Labrenzia sp. PHM005: one gene and its partner. The protein of the gene in region 1 binds, or shares a complex with, the protein of each later gene. Links are inferred from orthologs where the notes say so. Each region holds a gene or a part of one and is shown on either strand. Other genes may lie near its edges. The genes, in order: secY and secA.

Evidence for each region.
Region 2: the proteins of secY (region 1) and secA are in contact, whole or in part, in a crystal structure (PDB 3DIN), measured with the Thermotoga maritima proteins. The link is inferred for Labrenzia sp. PHM005 from one-to-one orthologs. Residues at the interface, in WP_004081795.1 of Thermotoga maritima: Glu108, Gly109, Glu110, Glu111, Ala236, Glu237, Arg238, Arg239, Ile240, Thr241, Ile242, Gln243, Tyr244, Ala245, Arg246, Arg247, Val248, Thr249, Gly250, Arg251, Arg252, Val253, Tyr254, Gly256, Ala257, Ser258, Thr259, Tyr260, Leu261, Pro262; in WP_004082002.1 of Thermotoga maritima: Glu261, Ala262, Arg263, Lys300, Ala301, Arg302, Thr303, Ile304, Ile305, Leu323, Tyr324, Asp325, Pro326, Val329, Ser330, Tyr333, Ile336, Lys340, Phe345, Val349, Glu363, Phe364, Tyr374, Ser375, Gly376, Gly377, Glu393, Ile395, Thr482, Ser483.

The regions. Positions count from the first base shown.
Region 1 is NZ_CP041191.1:3,331,779-3,334,958, reverse strand. The notes cover bases 215-3,075. They hold secY (preprotein translocase subunit SecY), read right to left. Parts: upstream 2,381-3,075; coding sequence 1,049-2,380; downstream 215-1,048. Other genes in these bases: rpmD (50S ribosomal protein L30), read right to left, coding at 2,917-3,075; rplO (50S ribosomal protein L15), read right to left, coding at 2,430-2,897; FJ695_RS15130 (adenylate kinase), read right to left, coding at 456-1,052; rpsM (30S ribosomal protein S13), read right to left, coding at 215-274. Also shown: more of rpsM, read right to left, coding at 1-214; more of rpmD, read right to left, coding at 3,076-3,114; rpsE (30S ribosomal protein S5), read right to left, coding at 3,156-3,180. UniProt on the Escherichia coli protein: The central subunit of the protein translocation channel SecYEG. Consists of two halves formed by TMs 1-5 and 6-10.
Region 2 is NZ_CP041191.1:1,516,906-1,520,544, reverse strand. The notes cover bases 169-3,488. They hold secA (preprotein translocase subunit SecA), read left to right. Parts: upstream 169-519; coding sequence 520-3,288; downstream 3,289-3,488. Other genes in these bases: FJ695_RS06920 (peptidylprolyl isomerase), read right to left, coding at 169-249. In the rest of the region: more of FJ695_RS06920, read right to left, coding at 1-168; FJ695_RS06910 (radical SAM protein), read left to right, coding at 3,561-3,639. UniProt on the Escherichia coli protein: Required for protein export, interacts with the SecYEG preprotein conducting channel.

The DNA of each region.
Region 1 (3,180 bases):
GACGCAGGCCGCGGTAGCAGCCAAGGTCCATCAAACGTTTGATGTTCATTGCAGTGTCACGGCGCAGATCACCCTCAACCATGTAGTCACGGTCGATGGTTTCACGGATCTGCAGGACTTCTGCGTCAGAAAGCTCGTTTACACGGCGGGCAGCATCGATGTTGTTCTTTTCGATGATTTCCTGGGCGAATTTCGCACCAATGCCGTGAATGTACTGAAGCGCGATGACAACGCGCTTGTTCGTCGGGATGTTAACGCCAGCAATACGTGCCACGTTGATCTCCATGTTTTTGCGGTCCAGCCGAAACCAGATCGCGTTTCAAAAAGCCCCGCGTCCGGTGGAGGCCGGCCCTTGCGGGGTACGAAAATGCCGGGTCAGACCCGGCACAGACAATGCCGGTCCCATGGGCATGGAACCGGCTGAACTGTAAGCTAGAGCGGGTCGTTTACCGGCTCTAAACGTTCTCGTCAAGTCCCTGAAGAACGGAATTAACCGAAGCCGTTACGTCATCGATTGACTGCATGCCATCGATTACCGACAGGAGGCCTGTTTTCTCGTAGTAAGGCACCACAACAGCGGTATCGCGGTTATACGCCTCAAGACGCTGCTTAAAGACTTCCGGGTCGTCGTCCTTGCGGACCGGCTGACCGGCAGCCTTTGCTTCTTCAGCCCGGTTGATGATCCGGTCGACCAGTTTGGTCTGATCGACCCGAAGCTCAACAACGCTGTTCAGCGTCAAGCTGTTTTCGGTGAGCATCTGATCAAGCGCTTCTGCTTGGGCCAGTGTCCGTGGGAAGCCATCCAGGATGAACCCCTTTTTGGCGTCGTCTTCGGCGATACGGTCCCGGATGATGCCGACAACGATGTCATCCGACACCAGTCCGCCAGCATCCATAACCGCTTTGGCCTTCAGACCAACCGGGGTTTCGGCTGCAACAGCTGCGCGCAGCATGTCACCTGTCGACAGTTGAGGAATTCCATATTTCTCAACAAGCCGCGCAGCCTGTGTCCCCTTCCCCGCACCTGGCGGTCCAACCAGAATGAGCCTCATCGGCGTCTCCCCCTAAGTTTCGCTTTCTTCACCAGCCCTTCATATTGATGCGCCAGCAAATGACCCTGGATCTGAGATACGGTATCCATTGTCACGCTCACGACAATCAACAAGGATGTCCCCCCGAAATAGAACGGAACGCCGGTCGCCGAAATGAGGAATTCGGGTAATAGACAAACGATGGTGATGTAAATTGCACCAACGACAGTAATCCGGGTTAACACATGGTCAATGTATTGCGCTGTCCGCTCACCCGGACGGATGCCCGGAATGAAGCCGCCATGCTTCTTCAGATTGTCAGCCGTATCGCTCGGATTGAAAACAATCGCTGTGTAGAAGAAGCAGAAGAAGATGATCATTGCGGCATAGAACACCATGAACAACGGCTGGCCATGGCCAAGAAGCGCTGTGATGGTGGTCAGCACATCGTTACCTCCACCGGCATTAAACCCGGAGATCGTTGCCGGAACCAACAGGAGTGAAGATGCGAAGATCGGCGGAATAACGCCGGCCGTGTTGAGCTTCAGCGGCAGGAACGAGGTATTGCCCTCGAACATCCGATTGCCCATCTGACGCTTCGGATACTGGATCAAGAGACGGCGTTGCGCCCGTTCCATGAACACGATCAGCGCAATCACGACAACTGCCAGCAGAATAACGGCCAGAATGATACCAGTCGCCAGGGATCCCTGACGGCCAAGTTCAAGTGTCTGTACGATCGCTGACGGAAGACCTGCGACAATGCCGGCGAAAATGATCAGCGAAATACCGTTACCAATGCCGCGGGCAGTGATTTGCTCACCCAGCCACATCAGGAACATGGTGCCGCCAACCAGCGTAATCACCGTCGATGCGCGGAAGAACCAACCCGGATCGGTGACAACATTAGTCGCGCCTTCCAGGCCAACCGCAATGCCATAAGCCTGGAACGCAGCCAGAATCACGGTGCCGTAGCGGGTGTACTGGTTGATGACTTTCCGGCCCTGCTCGCCTTCCTTCTTCAGCTGCTCGAGCGTCGGAACGACGGTCGTCATCAGCTGCATGATAATGGAGGCGGAGATGTACGGCATGATGCCGAGGGCGAAAATCGCCATGCGCTCAACCGCACCACCGGCAAACATGTTGAACATGCCGATGATACCGGACTGGGCCTGACTAAAGGCCTGCGCAAAGGCTTCCGGATTGATCCCGGGCATCGGAATGTAAGTGCCCAGTCGATAAACCAAAAGCGCCCCTAGCGTGAACCAGATGCGCTTTTTGAGTTCTTCAGCCTTGGCGAAAGCTGAGAAATTTAGATTTGACGCCAGTTGCTCGGCGGCCGATGCCATGCCCTACTCCGGTCGGATGCTTGCTGACAAATGGGAAAAGCCCAGGCTGTTAAGCCTGAGCTCCCAGAACGGCGACTTTGCCGCCTGCTTTTTCAATCGCTGCTACAGCGCCTTTGGAGGCACCGGCAACTTCAAAGGTCACTGCCGCGGTGAGTTCACCGTTGGCAACGATGCGGACGCCATCACGGACCCGCTTGACCACGCCTGCAGCCTTCAGCGCTTCGACGGTCACCGTCTCAGAAGCGTTCAGCTTACCAGCGTCGATTGCCTTTTGAACACGGCCGACGGACACAGTGCTGTAGTCCTTGGCGAAAATGTTCGTAAAGCCGCGCTTTGGCAGACGGCGGTGAAGCGGCATCTGACCGCCTTCAAAGCCCTTGATCGCTACACCAGAGCGGGACTTTTGACCTTTAACACCACGTCCACCGGTCTTGCCTTTGCCAGAGCCGATACCGCGGCCAACGCGTGTGCGCTCCGGGGAGGCACCTTCGTTGTCACGAAGTTCGTTGAGCTTCATGTCTTTATCTCCTCACCCCTTACGCGTTGTCTTCGACGACGCGAACGAGATGCTGGACCTTATTGATCATGCCGCGCACTTCAGGAGTGTCCTTCAGTGTGGAACGGCGGTGCATCTTGTTCAGGCCGAGACCGACGAGCGTCGCGCGCTGGTCCTTAGGACGGCGCAGCGGGCTGCCGATCTGTTCGACCGTAACAGTCTTTTCGGTGTTCGCCATGGAACTAACCCTCATTCAGCTGGTGGCTCGCGCCGCTAAGGTCAACCCTCAGCAGCAGCCGGAGCC
Region 2 (3,639 bases), 1.8 Mb from region 1 along the record:
AGCCAACAATTCCATATCGATCATCACATCCAGCAGCAATTGGCGCCATTGTGCCGGTGGAAACCGCTGAAGCTCCTGGCCCAAGTCCTGGGCGGCAAATGCAATATCGGCTTCGGTGATGACTGCATCACCAACTTTTGCAACTACGTCGTCCGGTTCGGCCGCGGACAGGGAAGCCGATCCGAGCGTCAGTGCCAGAAAGGAAACAGCAAGCGCCTTGACTGGCCTGCGCAAGGAATTTCGGAGCATAAGAAAACCTTTACCTATGGGAACATGTCTCTTTTTTGCCCTCCTAGAACGAGGGCTTGGGTACATTGCCTATTCCAGCAGCGTTGACAAGCATAGAGCCCCCTCTTATCTGTCGGGCGGCCCTGCTGTGAGGCTGGGATGGCATCTTTTCGGCCGCGTTCACCGGCCAGCACGCTGTGCGTCATGTGCAACGTGTACAGAAAATTGAGACGATTTCATGGGCAGGCGTCAGATTGCCATTGACGCCGCCGGTAAGGGAAGGACCGCCACATGGCTGGCCTTGGCGCATTAGCACGTAAGTTGTTCGGGTCTGCAAACGACCGGATAATAAAGACATTCCGGTCAAGGGTTGAGCAAATCAATGCTCTGGAACCTGAAATCCAGGCTTTGTCGGATGAAGACCTGCGCGGACAGACTGAAAAATTCCGCGAACAACTCAAAAATGGCGCGACCCTCGACGACATTCTTGTTCCTGCATTTGCCACAGTCCGCGAAGCAGCCAAACGCGCGCTCGGCCAACGTCACTACGACGTTCAGCTGATCGGCGGCATGGTGCTGAATTCCGGTCAAATCGCGGAAATGCGCACTGGTGAAGGTAAAACCCTCGTTGCGACCGCACCGGTTTACCTCAACGCTTTGTTAGGCGACGGGGTCCATGTGGTCACCGTCAACGATTACCTGGCACAGCGCGACAGCGAATGGATGGGCCAAGTCTATAAGTTCCTTGGCCTCACCGTCGGCTGCATCACACATGGCCTCTCGGATGAAGAACGCCGCGCAGCCTATGAAGCCGACGTCACCTACGGAACCAACAACGAATTCGGCTTCGATTATCTGCGCGACAACATGAAACACGACCGCCCGTCGATGGTTCAGCGTAGCCATGCATTTGCGATCGTCGATGAAGTTGATTCGATCCTGGTCGACGAAGCGCGGACACCGCTCATTATTTCCGGTCCGCTGGAAGACCGTTCAGAATTCTACAATACGGTCGATGCGTTCATTCCGAACTTGACCGAAGAAGATTATGAGCTTGATGAGAAGGCACGCTCGGCGACTTTTACCGAAGCGGGCAATGAAAAACTCGAAGGTCTTTTGGCCGAAGCTGAATTGCTGAAGGGCGAGTCGCTCTACGATGTCGAGAACGTCTCAATCGTTCACCACCTGCAGCAAGCCCTGAAGGCCCACAAACTGTTCCAGCGGGACAAGGACTACATTGTCCGCAATGATGAAGTTGTCATCATCGACGAGTTCACAGGCCGCATGATGCCGGGCCGGCGCTTCTCCGAAGGCCTGCACCAGGCCCTCGAAGCCCGTGAAAAGGTCCGCATTCAGCCGGAAAACCAGACGCTGGCTTCGATCACATTCCAGAATTACTTCCGCATGTATGGCAAGCTTGCCGGCATGACCGGTACCGCGTCCACGGAAGCCGACGAATTTGCCGACATCTATAAGCTGGAAGTCGTTGAAATTCCGACCAATGTCACCGTCAAACGGGTTGATGACGACGATGAGGTTTACCGGACATTCCAGGAAAAATTCAATGCGATCGTCGAGCTGATCGACGACTGCAAGGAACGCCGCCAGCCAATTCTGGTCGGCACCACATCGATCGAGAAATCCGAGTACCTGGCCGATCTTCTGAAGAAGCACGGTTATAAGCAGACCGATCTGAGCGATCCGGCAGCGTTCGCAGCAGCTCAGAAAAAAGAAGACGGAAAATCCAAAGTCTTTGCCGTTCTGAACGCCCGTTACCACGAGCAGGAAGCCTTCATTGTCGCCCAGGCCGGGTTGCCGGGCGCTGTTACGATTGCAACCAACATGGCCGGCCGCGGCACCGACATTCAGCTTGGCGGCAATGCCGACATGCAGATCGAAATGGCCCTCGGCGACATGCCAGAAGGCGACGAACGGTCTGCCAAAGAAGCTGCGATCCGCTCTGAAGTCGAAGAACTGAAGCAAGAAGCTCTAACGGCAGGTGGCCTTTATGTGATTGGCACCGAACGCCACGAGAGCCGGCGGATCGACAACCAGTTGCGCGGCCGCTCCGGCCGTCAGGGTGACCCTGGCCATTCCAAATTCTTCTTGTCGCTGCAAGACGATCTGATGCGGATCTTCGGCTCTGAGCGCATGGACTCCATGCTGCAAAAGCTCGGCCTTGAAGAAGGCGAAGCCATTATCCACCCGTGGATCAACAAGGCACTGGAAAAGGCTCAGCAGAAGGTTGAGGCGCGCAACTTCGACATTCGTAAGAATCTTCTGAAGTTCGACGACGTCATGAACGACCAGCGCAAGGTCGTTTTTGATCAGCGCATCGAATTGATGGACAGTGAAGCCATTCAGGACGCCGTCTCGGACATGCGTCACGACGTCATCGATGATCTGGTGGCACGCCATATTCCGGAAAAAGCATATCCGGAGCAATGGGACACCGAAGGCCTTGAAGAAGAGGTGCGCAAGTACCTCAATCTAGACCTGCCGATCAAAGATTGGGCGGCCGAAGAAGGTATTGCAGACGAAGAGGTCAAAGACCGGCTCACACGCACAGCGGATGAAGCCATGGCCCAAAAAGTTGCCAAATACACACCGGACATCATGCGCCAGGTGGAAAAGGCAATCCTTCTGCAAACCCTCGACAACTTGTGGCGTGAACATCTTGCCAACCTCGATCACTTGCGGTCTGTCGTTGGTTTCCGTGGCTATGCCCAGCGCGATCCTTTGCAGGAGTACAAGACCGAGTCCTTTACGTTGTTTGAGACCATGCTGGTCCAGCTGCGTCAGATCACCACTGCACAGCTGCTGCGCGTTGAATTGGTCACAGAGCAGCCGCCGGAAATGCCGCAGGCGCCTGAAATGCACGCCCAGCACATCAATCCGCTGACCGGCGAGGATGAAGTGGCGCTTGCGAACGCGCCGATGCAACCGGCCGGACAACGGGATCCGAACAACCCGGACACCTGGGGCAAGGTCGGCCGTAACGAAGCTTGCCCATGCGGTTCTGGCAAAAAGTACAAGCACTGCCATGGTGCTTTGGTCTGATCATCAGACGATTTTCGAAAACAACAAACCGGCGCCCAGTATTTTTGGCGCCGGTTTTTCTTTTCAACACAACAACTTGCAAAAAGTCACACCAATCGCGCATTCGATTGGAACATTGCGGCTTTCCCTGTTGCCTTGTTCTTACAAAAGACCTGACTTAACCTGCAGCAATATTGAAGGGGGTGAGGTTCTCCTTACGGCGAACAAAATAAAAAACAGTGCCACTCATGTGAGAGCTGCACCGCGACATAATCCTGCGGAGGTCGCGCTGTATGGGTACGTTTCATATCGAAATCATCAAACCGTCGCACTACGACGATGACGGCTATGTTTTGCAATGGTGGAAAGCCT